DNA from 3 places in the Streptomyces sp. NBC_00090 genome. Region 1 is predicted to be linked to each of the others. Evidence: riboswitches for the same ligand, from Rfam matches in the RefSeq annotation. Region 1 holds a riboswitch; each other region holds the start of a gene.

Evidence for each region. A riboswitch is a leader RNA that binds a small molecule or an ion and turns the genes downstream of it on or off. The one in region 1 is predicted to bind cobalamin.
Region 2: another riboswitch for cobalamin. It lies ahead of cobN (cobaltochelatase subunit CobN); the one in region 1 lies ahead of OG361_RS26560 (ribonucleoside-diphosphate reductase subunit alpha).
Region 3: another riboswitch for cobalamin. It lies ahead of OG361_RS09620 (cobalamin biosynthesis protein); the one in region 1 lies ahead of OG361_RS26560 (ribonucleoside-diphosphate reductase subunit alpha).

Annotation. Positions count from the first base shown of each region.
Region 1 covers NZ_CP108224.1:5,887,857-5,892,495, forward strand. The annotation lists gene OG361_RS26555 (ribonucleotide-diphosphate reductase subunit beta) at 1-161, opposite strand, end outside; gene OG361_RS26560 (ribonucleoside-diphosphate reductase subunit alpha) at 161-2,524, opposite strand; cobalamin riboswitch at 2,655-2,828, opposite strand; gene OG361_RS26565 (GNAT family N-acetyltransferase) at 2,847-3,347, opposite strand; gene mctP (monocarboxylate uptake permease MctP) at 3,432-4,639, opposite strand, start outside.
Region 2 covers NZ_CP108224.1:4,333,705-4,338,343, forward strand. The annotation lists gene cobN (cobaltochelatase subunit CobN) at 1-1,868, opposite strand, end outside; cobalamin riboswitch at 1,909-2,042, opposite strand; gene OG361_RS19325 (cobalamin biosynthesis protein CobG) at 2,122-3,411, shown strand; gene OG361_RS19330 (precorrin-8X methylmutase) at 3,426-4,061, shown strand; gene cobJ (precorrin-3B C(17)-methyltransferase) at 4,058-4,639, shown strand, end outside.
Region 3 covers NZ_CP108224.1:2,175,811-2,180,449, reverse strand. The annotation lists gene OG361_RS09630 (putative cobaltochelatase) at 1-105, opposite strand, end outside; gene OG361_RS09625 (cobyric acid synthase) at 350-1,858, opposite strand; gene OG361_RS09620 (cobalamin biosynthesis protein) at 1,855-2,829, opposite strand; cobalamin riboswitch at 2,862-3,014, opposite strand; gene OG361_RS09615 (hypothetical protein) at 3,120-3,341, opposite strand; gene OG361_RS09610 (anion permease) at 3,354-4,625, opposite strand.

The sequences.
Region 1 (4,639 bases):
TTGGCGAGGTCGGCGACGTCCGAGTGGAGGTCGACCTCCTCCACCGTCCACGTGTTCTTGATCGCGTCCCGGTAGCGCTCGTAGAAGTCCGGGTAGCGCATCGGACGGAGGGTCAGCTCGAAGCCCGGGTCGAGGAGGTTCTTGTTCTCGGTGGTGCTCATTACTGGCAGGCCTCGCAGGACTCGGGGTTTTCCAGGGAGCAGGCGAGGGCGTCCGCGTCGGGGGTCGCCTGCTGTACGGGGATGGTGGCGGCGGCCGTCGACGCCTGGGCGGCACGGGCGATCCGGGTCGCCGGGCGGGAGCGCAGGTAGTACGTCGTCTTCAGCCCCTGCTTCCAGGCGTACGCGTACATCGACGACAGCTTGCCGATCGTCGGCGTCTCCAGGAACAGGTTCAGGGACTGCGACTGGTCGAGGAAGGGCGTGCGGGCGGCGGCCATGTCGATCAGACCGCGCTGCGGGATCTCCCAGGCCGTGCGGTACAGCTCGCGCACCTCGGCCGGGATCCAGGTGAAGCCCGCCACCGAACCGCTCGCGTCGCGCAGCGCGTCCCGGGTCTGGGCGTCCCACACGCCGAGCCGCTTCAGCTCGGCGACGAGGTACGAGTTGACCTGGAGGAACTCGCCCGACAGCGTCTCGCGCTTGAAGAGGTTGGAGACCTGCGGCTCGATGCACTCGTAGACGCCCGCGATCGAGGCGATGGTCGCCGTCGGCGCGATCGCCAGGAGCAGGCTGTTGCGCATGCCGACCGCGGCGATCCGCTCGCGCAGGGCCGCCCAGCGCTCCGGCCAGTTGAGCTCCACGTCGTAGTGGTCCGGGTGCAGGACACCGCGGGCCGCGCGGGTCTTCTCCCAGGCGGGGAGCGGGCCGCTGCGCTCGGCGAGGTCGGCGGAGGCCTCGTACGCGGCGAGCATGATCCGCTCGGCGATACGGGTGGACAGCGCGCGCGCCTCGGGGGAGTCGAAGGGCAGCTTCAGCTGGAAGAAGACGTCCTGGAGGCCCATCGCGCCCAGACCCACCGGCCGCCAGCGGGCGTTGGAACGCCCGGCCTGCTCGGTCGGGTAGAAGTTGATGTCGACGACCCGGTCGAGGAAGGTGACGGCCGTGCGGACGGTCGCGTCGAGCCGCTCCCAGTCGATGTCCGAGCCCACCACGAACGCGCCGAGGTTGACCGAGCCCAGGTTGCAGACCGCGGTCTCGCCGTCGTCCGTGACCTCCAGGATCTCCGTGCAGAGGTTGGAGGAGTGGACGGTGTGGCCGGGCTCCGCGGTCTGGTTGGCCGTGCGGTTGGAGGCGTCCTTGAAGGTCATCCAGCCGTTGCCGGTCTGGGCCAGGGTCCGCATCATCCGGCCGTACAGGTCGCGGGCCGGCATCGTCTTGCGGGCCAGCCCCTTCGCCTCGGCGGCGTGGTAGGCGGCGTCGAACTCCTCGCCCCACAGGTCGACGAGCTCGGGAACGTCCGCCGGGGAGAAGAGCGACCACTCGGCGTCCGCGTTGACCCGGCGCATGAACTCGTCCGGGATCCAGTGGGCCAGGTTGAGGTTGTGCGTACGGCGCTGGTCCTCGCCCGTGTTGTCGCGGAGCTCCAGGAACTCCTCGATGTCCGCGTGCCAGGTCTCCAGGTAGACGGCGGCGGCGCCCTTGCGGCGGCCGCCCTGGTTCACGGCGGCGACGGAGGCGTCGAGGGTCTTGAGGAACGGGACGATGCCGTTGGAGTGGCCGTTGGTGCCGCGGATCAGGGAACCGCGGGCGCGGATGCGGGAGTAGGAGAGGCCGATGCCGCCGGCGTGCTTCGAGAGGCGCGCGACCTGGTGGTAGCGGTCGTAGATGGAGTCCAGCTCGTCCTGCGGGGAGTCCAGGAGGTAGCAGGAGGACATCTGCGGGTGGCGGGTGCCGGAGTTGAAGAGCGTGGGGGAGGAGGGGAGGTAGTCCAGACGGCTCATCAGGCCGTACAGCGCGCTGACCTCGTCGAGCGCGCGGACGCTCGTGTCCTCGGCGAGGCCGCAGGCGACGCGGAGCATGAAGTGCTGCGGGGTCTCGATCACCTTGCGGGTGATCGGGTGGCGCAGCAGGTAGCGGGAGAAGAGGGTGCGCAGACCGAAGTAGCCGAAGCGGTCGTCGGCGGCGCCGTCGATGGTGGCGTCGAGCCGGTCCGCGTGCAGCGCGACGAAGTCGGCGGTGCGGTCGGCGATCAGGCCCTCGCGGTGACTGACGGCCACGGAGGCCGAGAAGGAGACGGCGCCCTGGCCGGCCGCCTCGTCGGCGATGGTGATGGTCAGGAGCCGGGCGGCGAGCCGGGAGTAGGCCGGGTCGTCGGAGATCAGGCCGGCGGCCGCCTCGGTGGCCAGCTCGCGCAGTTCCGCCTCGTCCGACGTGGCGCTGCGGCCGCGCAGGGCGGCGGCGGCGACCTTGCCGGGGTCGGTGTCGGGGAGATCGGCGGTGAGATCGGTCAGGGTCCGCAGCAGTACGGTGCCGGGTCCGTCGCTCTCGATCGCCGTTACCGGATCGGCGGGCGCGATGGTCACGTGGGGCTCTCCCTCGCTCGGCTCGGGGCCGCGGCGGGGGAAGGCGGGCAGGCGGGCACCCGTGCTCGGGGTACGCCGCGTCCACCGGCCCACTCCGCGAGGCCCGGACGTCAGTGACACCCGGAACGGACGGACCGGGTGTGCTGTCGGCAGGTCCTCGGACTGACCTCGTACGCGCGTATGGGTACGAAGCACACCGTTGCGGGACAGTTCCGGATTCGCGCCGGATTTCCCTGCGTCGACAGCGAGGTTGAGCATACATGTGGGGGGCGCCGCTTGCGGCACCCCCCACATGTTGTGTCGCCCTGGTGTCCTCTGCGTGTCAGAACTCCAGGGCGTAGGTCCGCAGCCGGTGCCCGGGAATCGGCTCCCAGTCCCGCTCGGGAGTGCGGACGAAACCCATCCGCTCGTAGATCCGGTGCGCCGGGACCATCTTCGGGTCCGTGGAGAGCACGAGCCTCGCGCACTCCGGCACGGCCCGGGCGCGGTCCGCGCAGTGGCGTACGAGCGCCTCTCCGACGCCCCTGCCACGGGCCTCCGGCGCCACCACGAGCATCCGGAACTCGGCCTCGCCGGCGACGGCGATGTCCGCCCACGGGGTGGATCCGGGGGCGTAGGTGACCCCGCCGATGATCCGCTCCTCCGCGTCGACGGCGACGAGCACCTCGGCCTCGCGCGCCCGCCGCGCCGTGTCCCGCAGCACGTCCAGGTAGAAGTCGTCCGCCCCGTGCAGCAGCAGCCCGTCGTTCAGGTAGGTCCGCCCGGTGAGGTCACCGAGCTCCTCGTACTCCTCGGGCCGTACCGCCCTGATGGTGAAGTCCATGAGGGCAGTCTGCCCCGCGGGCACGGGAAAGGGGCCCGGGGTTTCCTTGGCGGAGATCCCGGGCCCCTGCGTCGTACCGCCAGGTCAGTGCGCTCCGGCGCCGACCTTCGGGTCCGCCTCGCGGCCCGCCTTACGGGACGGCGCGTCGGCCGTGTAGTCCTCGGGGGAGGTCTCGTCGACGCCCTCGGGGGCCTTGAGGGCCTTGAGGACGAAGGTCAGGACGACCGTGACGACGAGGTTGAGGACGAAGGCGGTGAGACCGATGTAGCCGATCTCGCCGATGCCCGGGATCTCGGCGGAGGAGCCGCCGAAGTGCTTCTGCGTCGGGCTGGCGACCCCGTACGCGGCGACCGTGCCGTAGACCATGCCGACGGCCCAGCCGGCGAGCAGCGCCCAGCGGTGGAACCAGCGGGTGAAGAGGCCGCCGACGAGCGCCGGGAAGGTCTGGAGGATCCAGATGCCGCCGAGCAGCTGGAAGTTGATCGCGACCGTCTTGTCCATGGTGAGGACGAAGGCCAGCGCGCCGACCTTCACCAGGAGCGAGACGATCTTGGAGACCTTGGTCTCCTGGGCCGGGGTCGCGTCCGGTTTGATGAAGTCCTTGTAGATGTTGCGGGTGAAGAGGTTGGCCGCGGCGATCGACATGATCGCGGCCGGGACGAGCGCGCCGATGCCGATCGCGGCGAAGGCGACGCCCGCGAACCAGTCCGGGAACATGGTCTCGAAGAGCTGCGGGATGGCGAGCTGGCCGTTCTTGACCTTGATCCCGGCGGCGATCGCCATGAAGCCGAGCAGCGCGAGCAGGCCCAGCATCAGCGAGTACAGCGGCAGGATCGTGGTGTTGCGGCGGATCACCTCACGGCTGCGCGAGGAGAGCGTCGCCGTGATGGAGTGCGGGTACATGAAGAGCGCGAGCGCCGAGCCGAGCGCCAGCGTCGCGTACGTCCACTGGCCGGCCTCGCCGGGGACGAGCGTGCCGCGCGGCTTGCCGGTCGCCGGGTTGGTCTGCGCGTAGGCCTCGCCGGCCTTCGCGAAGATCTCGTCGAAGCCGCCGAGCTTGATCGGGATGTAGATGATCGCCACCGCGATGACGATGTAGATCAGGGTGTCCTTGACGAAGGCGATGAGCGCGGGTGCGCGCAGGCCCGAGGAGTACGTGTACGCCGCGAGGACACCGAAGGCGATCAGCAGCGGCAGGTCCTTGATGAACCAGTGGGTGGTCTCGCCGCCGCCGACGCCCATCACGTCCAGGACGGCCTGGATGCCGACGAGCTGGAGCGCGATGTACGGCA
Region 2 (4,639 bases), 1.6 Mb from region 1:
GCGCGGATCGCGGGCAGCTTCGACGGGTCCATGGAGGAGATCTGCGCGTACTCGTCGAGGAGCTGCTCCAGGCGCGCGATGTCGCCGTAGGAGTCGGCGCGCGCCATCGGCGGCACCAGGTGGTCGACGAGGGTGGCGTGCACGCGGCGCTTGGCCTGCGTGCCCTCGCCCGGGTCGTTGACGAGGAAGGGGTAGATCAGGGGGATGTCGCCGAGGGCAGCGTCCGGGCCGCAGGCGGCGGACAGGCCGGCGTTCTTGCCGGGCAGCCACTCCAGGTTGCCGTGCTTGCCCAGGTGGACCATGGCGTCGGCGCCGAAGCCGCCGTCCTCGGCACGGGCGGCGATCCAGCGGTAGGCGGCCAGGTAGTGGTGGGACGGCGGCAGATCGGGGTCGTGGTAGATCGCGATCGGGTTCTCGCCGAAGCCGCGCGGCGGCTGGATGAGGATCAGCAGGTTCCCGCGGCGCAGGGCGGCGAGCACGATGTCGCCCTCCGGGTTGCGGGAGCGGTCCAGGAACATCTCGCCCGGCGGCGGCCCCCAGTGCTCCTCGACGTCCGACCGCAGCTCGGCGGGGAGTTCGGCGTACCAGCGCTTGTAGTCGGCGGCCGGGATGCGGACCGGGTTCCGGGCGAGCTGCTCCTCGGTCAGCCAGTCCTGGTCGTGGCCGCCGGCCTCGATGAGGGCGTAGATCAGCTCGTCGCCGTCGCCCGACACCAGGCCGGGGAGCTCCTCGACGGGACCGAAGTCGTACCCCTCTTCACGAAGGCGGCGGAGGAGGGAGACGGCGGAGGCGGGGGTGTCCAGACCGACCGCGTTGCCGATGCGGGAGTGCTTCGTCGGGTACGCGGAGAGGACGAGCGCCAGCTTCTTCTCGGCGTTCGGGATGTGCCGCAGGCGCGCGTGGCGGACCGCGATCCCGGCGACGCGGGCGGCGCGCTCGGCGTCCGCGACGTACGCGGGCAGACCGTCCGCGTCGATCTCCTTGAAGGAGAAGGGGACGGTGATGAGCCGGCCGTCGAACTCGGGGACGGCGACCTGGCTGGCCGCGTCCAGCGGCGACAGGCCCTCGTCGTTCTCCTCCCAGTTCGCACGCGAACCGGTCAGGCAGAGCGCCTGGAGGATCGGCACGTCGAGCGCGGCGAGCGCGCCCGCGTCCCAGGCCTCCTCGTCGCCGCCGGCCTGCGCCTCGGCGGGCTTGGTGCCACCGGCGGCGAGGACGGTGGTGACGATCGCGTCGGCCCCGCGCAGCCGGTCGAGCAGCTCGGGCTCGGGGGCCCGCAGGGAGGCCACGTACAGCGGGAGCGCCTGGGCGCCGGCGTCCTCGATCGCCTCGCACAGGGTGTCCACGAAGGCGGTGTTCCCGCTCATGTGGTGGGCGCGGTAGTAGAGCACCGCGATCGTCGGGCCGTCCGTACGCCTCGGGGTGCGCGCCAGCGGGCCCCAGGTGGGGGCGGCGGCCGGGGCCTCGAAGCCGTGGCCGGTGAGGAGGACCGTGTCGGAGAGGAAGCGGGCCAGCTGCTCCAGGTTGCCGGGGCCGCCGTGCGCGAGGTAGGCGTGCGCCTCGGTGGCGACGCCGACGGGGACGGTCGAGGTCTCCATCAGCTGGGCGTCGGGGGCCTGTTCGCCGCTGAGGACGACGACCGGCTTCCCGGTGGCGCGGATCGCGTCGATCCCCTCCTCCCAGGAGCGGAGGCCGCCCAGGAGGCGGACGACGACGAGCTCGACGCCGTCGAGGAGGCCGGGCAGGTCGGCGAGGGGCAGCCGGGCGGGGTTGGCGAAGCGGTACTCCACCGGCCCTTCGGCCGAGACGGCGTTCGCCGCACGGGCGCTGAGCAGGTCGGTGTCGGAGTGCGACAGCAGCAGAAGCATGGCGTGCGCAGGCCCTTCCTCGGGGTTGTCCGCGCCCCGGGTGGTCGTGTGGACGGCGGGAGTTCCTGACTCACCGGTCCCGTCGCCGGGGCCGGCTCACAGTGGCGGGACCGCGCCGGATTCTCACCGGGCTTCCTCCCCGGGGTCCTGGAACCCCATGCCGATCTGCATAGTAGATCGTGCCGTCGGCGGGGCGGGGCGGGCCGTGGAGTCGGCCGGATCACACCCGGTGGCGGGCCGGTTCCCCGTGGGTATGCTCGCCGCCATGCCGCCCACCCCACCCTCTGCGCCCGAACGGGGCGAAGCTCGCATACGGGACCGTGGCGACGCCTGCCCCGGGGCGCTGCGCCTGCACACCGCCGACGACGGCCGGCTGGCCCGACTGCGGCTGCCCGCAGGGCGGTTGACGGCACGTCAGATCGAGACGCTCGCGCACGCGGCGGAGTCCCTCGGCGACGGGCGGATCAGTCTCACCTCCCGGGGGAACGCGGAGCTGCGCGGCCTCGCGGAGGGCTGCGGCGCCGAGCTCGCCGCGCTTCTCGCGGAAGCGGGCCTGCTGCCCTCCCCCACCCACGAGCGCGTCCGCAACATCGTGGCCTCGCCCGCCGCCGGCCTCGACGGACTCGGCGGCCCCGAGGTCCAGTTGTGGGCCCGTGAGCTCGACGAGCTGCTCTGTGCCGAACCCTGGACCGCGGCGCTTTCCGGCCGTTTCCTCTTCGTCCTCGACGACGGACGCGGTGACGTGGCGGGACTCGGGGGCGATGTGACCTTGGTCGCAGTGGAGCGGGGTTCCTCCTCTGTCTCCTCCGCCTCTTTCTCCTCCTCCGCGCTCCTGTACGTCGGCGGGCGGGCCTTCCGGGTCGGCGGAGCCGACGCGCCGCGGGCCGCGCTCGCCGCCGCCGGGGCGTTCCTGGACGCCGCCCGCGAGGCCGGGAACGGGGCCTGGCGGGTGCGGGAGCTGCCGGCGGAGTGCGCCCCGGACGTGGCGGGCGCCCTCGACCGCGCCGGGATCGCGGCGGAGCCCGTACCGGCGGCGGAGTCCCTGCTGGTCCTGGGCCCGCCGCCCGCGCCCGGTCCGCTCGGCCCCACCGCCCTGTACGTCCTGGCCCCCCTCGGCCGCCTCACCGCCGCCCAGCTGCGCGCGCTGCTGCCCGCCGAGGAGGTGCGGCTGACGCCGTGGCGCGGAGCGGTCGTGGTCGGGGCGACAGCGGAAGCCGGCAGGCTCGCGGGCCTCACCTCGTACGGGCTGATCACCCGCCCCGACTCCCCCTGGGCGGGCGTCACCGCCTGCACGGGGCTGCCCGGCTGCGCCAAGTCCCTCGCGGACGTCCGCGCCGACGCGCACCCGGGGGCCCTTGGACTCCCCGTCCACTACTCCGGGTGCGAGCGCCGCTGCGGCCACCCGCACGGCACCTGGGTCGACGTCGTCGCCACCGCCGACGGCGCCTATCTGGTGGACGGCGCCCCCATCCCCCGTACCGCCCTGCCCGAAGCGGTGACCACGGCCCGCACCACCACCCCCGCCACCACGACGACGAGATGAGCGAGAGCAACAGGATGTTCGATTACGAGAAGGACGGGACGGAGATCTACCGCCGGTCCTTTGCCACGATCCGCGCCGAGGCGGAGCTCGCGGGCCTGCCCGCCGACGTCGCCCAGGTGGCGGTCCGGATGATCCACGCCTGCGGCATGACCGACCTCGTCCAGGACATCGCGTACTCCCCCCAGGTCGTCGCGAACGCCCGCGAGGCCCTGCGCGCCGGAGCGCCGATCCTCTGCGACGCGCAGATGGTCGCCAGCGGCGTCACCCGCAAGCGGCTGCCCGCCGACAACGAGGTGATCTGCACGCTCTCCGACCCGGCCGTGCCGGGCCTCGCCGCCGAGCTGGGCACCACCCGCTCCGCCGCCGCGCTCGAACTGTGGCGGGACCGCCTCGAAGGCTCCGTCGTCGCGATCGGCAACGCCCCCACCGCCCTCTTCCACCTCCTGGAGATGATCGCGAAGGGCGCTCCCCGCCCCGCCGCCGTCCTCGGCATCCCGGTCGGCTTCATCGGCGCCGCCGAGTCCAAGGACGCGCTCGCGGAGCAGACGCTCGGCCTCGACTACCTCGTCGTACGGGGCCGGCGCGGCGGAAGCGCGATGACCGCCGCCGCGATCAACGCCCTCGCCCACGAAGCGGAGATCCAGCAGTGACCGGAAAGCTGTACGGGGTCGGGCTCGGCCCCGGCGACCCGAACCTCATGACGGTCGCGGCCGTGAAGGCCATCGCCGGAGCCGACGTCATCGCCTACCACTCCGCCCGCCACGGCCGCTCGATCGCCCGCTCCATCGCGGCCGAGCACATCCGCGAGGACCACGTCGAGGAGCGGCTCATGTACCCGCTCACGGTCGAGACCACGGACCACCCCGGCGGCTACCGCGGCGCCCTGAACGACTTCTACGAGGAGGCGGCGGCCCGCCTCGCCGCCCACCTCGACGCCGGCCGCACGGTCGCCGTCCTCGCCGAGGGCGACCCGCTCTTCTACGGCTCGTACCAGCACATGCACAAGCGGCTCGCGGACCGCTACGACACGACCGTCATCCCTGGTGTCACCTCGGTCAGCGCAGCCGCCGCCCGCCTCGGCGAGCCGCTCTGCGAGGCGGAGGAGGTCCTCACGATCATCCCCGGCACGCTGCCGGAGGACGAGCTGACGGCCCGCCTCGCCGGGACCGACTCGGCCGTCGTGATGAAGCTCGGCCGCACCTTCCCCACCGTGAAGCGGGCCCTGGAG
Region 3 (4,639 bases), 3.7 Mb from region 1:
CCGGACGAGCACACCGCCCACCGCCGGACTGACCGCGTTCAGCAGCAGCGCGAGCCGCAGATCGTCCATGCCGACGACGGCGGTGAACGGATACCGGGTGCTCATCGGGCGGTCACTCCTTCAAGTTCGATCAGCTGATGCGAGCGGGCCGGTCGGCCCGGGGTGTGTCCCACAGGCCCGACGGCCGCCGACGGCGAGCGACCACCCACAGGGGCCACCCGCACATGACTCTCAAATCCGCACAGGTGGTGCGGGTGGGAACCCGAGCCCGGCCGGAGGCCGGGCACACGTCCCGCGCGGCCCGCCCGCGCACCACGCAACGCCCCGCCCACGCCGCGCACGCGCCCCGTCACGGCGCACCCGGCGGCACGAACGGCAGCCCCGCCGGGGCCCCCTCCTCGATCAGCCGCAGCAGCGCGTCCGTGTCCGCGTGCTCCTCGATCAGGTCGCCGAGCCGGTCCAGCTGCTCTTCCCGCAGCGTGCCGAACGACGTGTCCGGGGCCGGCACGAACCGCCGCCCCGCCGCCGCCGCGACCTCCCGCAGGAACGCCCGGCGGAACCCGTCGCTCTCCAGCGAGCCATGCCAGTGTGTGCCCCAGACGGAGCCGACCCGGCACCCGTCCAGGAACGGCTCCCCACCGCCCACCTCGGCGACGCCGTGGTGGATCTCGTACCCCTCGACCCGCTCCCCGAGCGCCTCGCCGACCGGCCGCGCGAGGGTCTTCTCGCGCGCGAACCGCACCCGTACGGGCAGCAGCCCGAGCCCGTCCACGGCCCCGGCCTTCGACTCGACCTCGTCCTCGATGTGCTCACCGAGCACCTGGAAGCCGCCGCAGATCCCGAGCACCGGCCGCCCCTCGGCCGCGCGGCGGGCCAGCTCGTCCGCGAGCCCCCGCTCCCGCAGCCACGCGAGCGCCTTGACCGTGCCGCGTGTGCCGGGCACGACGACCAGGTCCGCGTCGACGAGCTCCTCCGGCCGGTCCACGAACCGGACGACGACGCCCGGCTCGGCGGCCAGCGCGTCCACGTCCGTGAAGTTCGACATGAGCGGTACGGCGCACACGGCGACCCGCAGCACGTCCGCGCCGACCGGCGGGGCGACGACGGACTCGCGCACGGTGCCCCGCAGCGAGACCCGGAGCCCGTCCTCCTCGTCGATGCCGAGCCCGTGCGCGTACGGCAGGACGCCGAAGGTCCGCCGTCCGGTGAGCCCGTGCAGCATGTCGAGGCCCGGTTCGAGCAGGGTGACATCGCCCCGGAACTTGTTCACGAGGTAGCCCGCGATCAGCTCCTGGTCCTCGGGCGCGAGGAGCGCCGTCGTGCCGAAGAACTGGGCGAAGACCCCGCCCCTGTCGATGTCCCCGACCACCACGACGGGCAGCCGCGCGGCCCGCGCGATGCCCATGTTCACGATGTCCGTGCGCCGCAGGTTGATCTCGGCCGGACTGCCCGCCCCCTCGCAGATCACGGCGTCGTACATGCCCCGGAGTTCCTCCAGGCACGCCAGGACGGGCTCGAAGAGCTCCTTCTGCCGCCCCCCGTGGTAGCCCCGGGCGGACAGCTCGCCCACCGGCTTGCCCATCAGGACGACCTGGCTGGAGCGGTCGCTGCCGGGCTTGAGCAGGACCGGGTTCATGAGCGCGGTCGGCTCGACCCGGGCGGCCTGCGCCTGCATGGCCTGGGCCCGCCCGATCTCGGCTCCCTCGCGGGTCACGAAGGAGTTGAGGGACATGTTCTGTCCCTTGAAGGGCGCCACCTTCAGCCCCTTGCGGACCAGCCACCGGCAGATGCCGGCCGTCACGACGCTCTTGCCCGCGTCGGACGTGGTCCCGGCGACGAGCAGCCCCCCACCCCTCATGCGTTCCTCCGCTTCACGGCACCGATGATCATGCGGCCGCCGACACAGGCGGCCAGGGTCAGCGCGGTCACCCGGCGCGAGAGCCGGACCGCCCGTTCGATGTCGGCGACCTCGACGGGCCGCCCGTCCCCGTTGAGCACGGGCCGGTGCTCGACCCGCCCGCCGTACGAGAGGGTCCCCCCGAGCCGTACGCCGAGGGCGCCCGCGAAGGAGGCCTCGACGGGCCCCGCGTTGGGGCTCGGGTGCCGGGCCGCGTCCGCCCGCCAGGCCCGTACGGCCCCGCGCGGATTCCCTCCGGCGAGCGTCGCGGCCACGGCGGTCAGCCGGGCTCCGGGCCAGCCGGCCACGTCGTCGAGGCGGGCCGAGGCCCAGCCGAAGCGGCGGTGGCGCGGGGACTTGTGGCCGACCATCGCGTCCAGGGTGTTGACGGCCCGGAAGCCGACGAGACCGGGCACGCCCGCGACCGCGCCCCAGAAGAGGGCGCCGACGACGGCGTCGGAGGTGTTCTCGGCGACCGACTCGACGACCGCGCGGGCCATCGCGGGGCCGTCCAGGGAGTGCGGGTCGCGCCCGCAGAGGTGCGGCAGCCGCTCGCGGGCCACCTCCAGGTCCCCGACGGCGAGCGCCCCGCCGATCGCGCGGGCCTCCCGCCCCAGGGTCGTACCGCCGACGACGGCCCAGACGGAGGCGGCGGTCAGCGCCACGGCGGCGGCCGGCCGGTCCCGGACGGCCCGTGCGGCGAGCGCGCCCACGGCCGCGGTGGTGCCGGCGCAGACGGCGGTGTGCAGGGCGCCCCACCCGCGGTGGTCGCGGTGGAGGCGCTGTTCGACCGCGGCGGCCGCGCGGCCGAAGACGGCGACGGGGTGTCCGCGGCGGGGATCGCCGATGAGCTGGTCGACGGCGAGCCCGAGGGCCGCGCCGTACGCGAATCCGTCCGGGGAAAGGCGGCTGGCTCTGATGCGACCGGGCATGGCGCATGTCCTCACTCAGGGTCCGCGCCCTGGGTCGACGTGACCGGCGGCGAGAGTTCCTGACTCCCGGACCCTTCGGATCCGGTCACAGTGGCGGGACCGCGCCGGATTCACACCGGACTTCCTCTGCTACCGCCGTAATGGCCTCGGCAGTCCACCACGGCCCGCGAACACCCGTCAACTCACCCTTGACCTGCGACAGGTCACTGTGCGAAGCACCACAAACACGGCGGCCGGGCGGCCCGCACCCGAGGGTGCGGACCGCCCGGCCGCCGTGGAAGGGAGGACCGTCAGACGACGATCAGGTAGATGCCGTAGCTCACGGCCGCCACGCACAGGGCGAAGCAGGCGTAGGCGCCGGTCCGGGCCAGGGTGGCGGAGCCTCCCTGTGCGGCGGCCTGCTCCTGCTTGGAGAGGCCGACGATGCCGAGGGTGAAGAGGCCCACGAGGGCGACGGTCGCCACGAGGCTGACTCCGAAGACGGAGCCGAGAGCTGCCCAGTCGATCTTCATGTCGTTCGTTCCTTACACCGCTGCGGCGGGGGCCGGGGGAGCGGCCGGGTCGGTGGGAGCCGGCGACGGGATGGTGGTCTTGAGGTCCTCGTCCGCGACGGCGGCGACGGAACCGGCCGGCGGCGGGGTGACGGCCGCGATCGCGGTGGTCACCACGCCCGCGGGCTCGGCCGGGGCGTCGAGGTCGTCGTCGGTGACGTTGGTGTGGTCGACCGGCTTGCGGCGGGAGAGCGCCCAGATGACGGCCGAGCCGGCGACGAGGAGGACCGCGACGGCGGCGATGCCCCAGGGGCCCTGCTTGGTGAGGAACTCGGCGGCGGCGGCGACCAGGCCCGCGGCGGGCAGGGTCAGACCCCAGGCGACGAACATCCGGGTGGCGGTCGACCAGCGGACGACACCGCCCTTGCGGCCGAGGCCCGCGCCCATCACGGCACCCGAGCAGGACTGGGTGGTGGAGAGGGAGAAGCCGAGGTTCGAGGAGGCGAGGATGACCGTGGCGGCGCTGGTCTGGGCGGCGAAGCCCTGCTGCGGCCGGAGGTCGGTGAGGCCCTTGCCCATGGTGCGGATGATGCGCCAGCCGCCGAGGTAGGTGCCGAGCGCGATCGCGACGCCCGCGGCGACGATGACCCACATCGGGGGGTTGGAGCCGGGGGCGAGGACGCCGCCGGTGACCAGGGCGAGGGTGATGATGCCCATCGTCTTCTGGGCGTCGTTGGTGCCGTGGGCGAGGGAGACGAGACCGGCGGAGGCGATCTGGCCGACCCGGTAGCCCTTGGCGGTGTGCTTCTCGTCGGTCTTGGCGCCGATCCTGTACGTCAGCCTCGTGGCCAGCATCGCGGCGAGGCCGGCGACGATCGGCGCGGCGATCGCGGGGATGAGGACCTTGGTGACGATGGTCGAGCCGTTCACCGCGGACCAGCCGGCCGACATGACCGCGGCGCCGATGAGGCCGCCGAAGAGGGCGTGGGAGGAGCTGGACGGCAGACCCAGGAGCCAGGTCAGCAGGTTCCAGAGGATGGCGCCCACGAGCGCCGCGAAGATCACTTCTGTACGAATGCCCTCTTCGTTGATGATCCCGCCGGAGATCGTCTTGGCGACCTCCACGGACAGGAACGCTCCGACGAGGTTCAGCACGGCGGACATGGCCACCGCCGTCTTGGGCTTGAGTGCACCGGTCGAGATGGTCGTGGCCATCGCGTTGGCGGTGTCGTGGAAACCGTTCGTGAAATCGAACACTAGAGCTGTCACGACCACAATGGCGAGCAGCAGCGTGATGTGTTCCATTTACCCAGGCAATC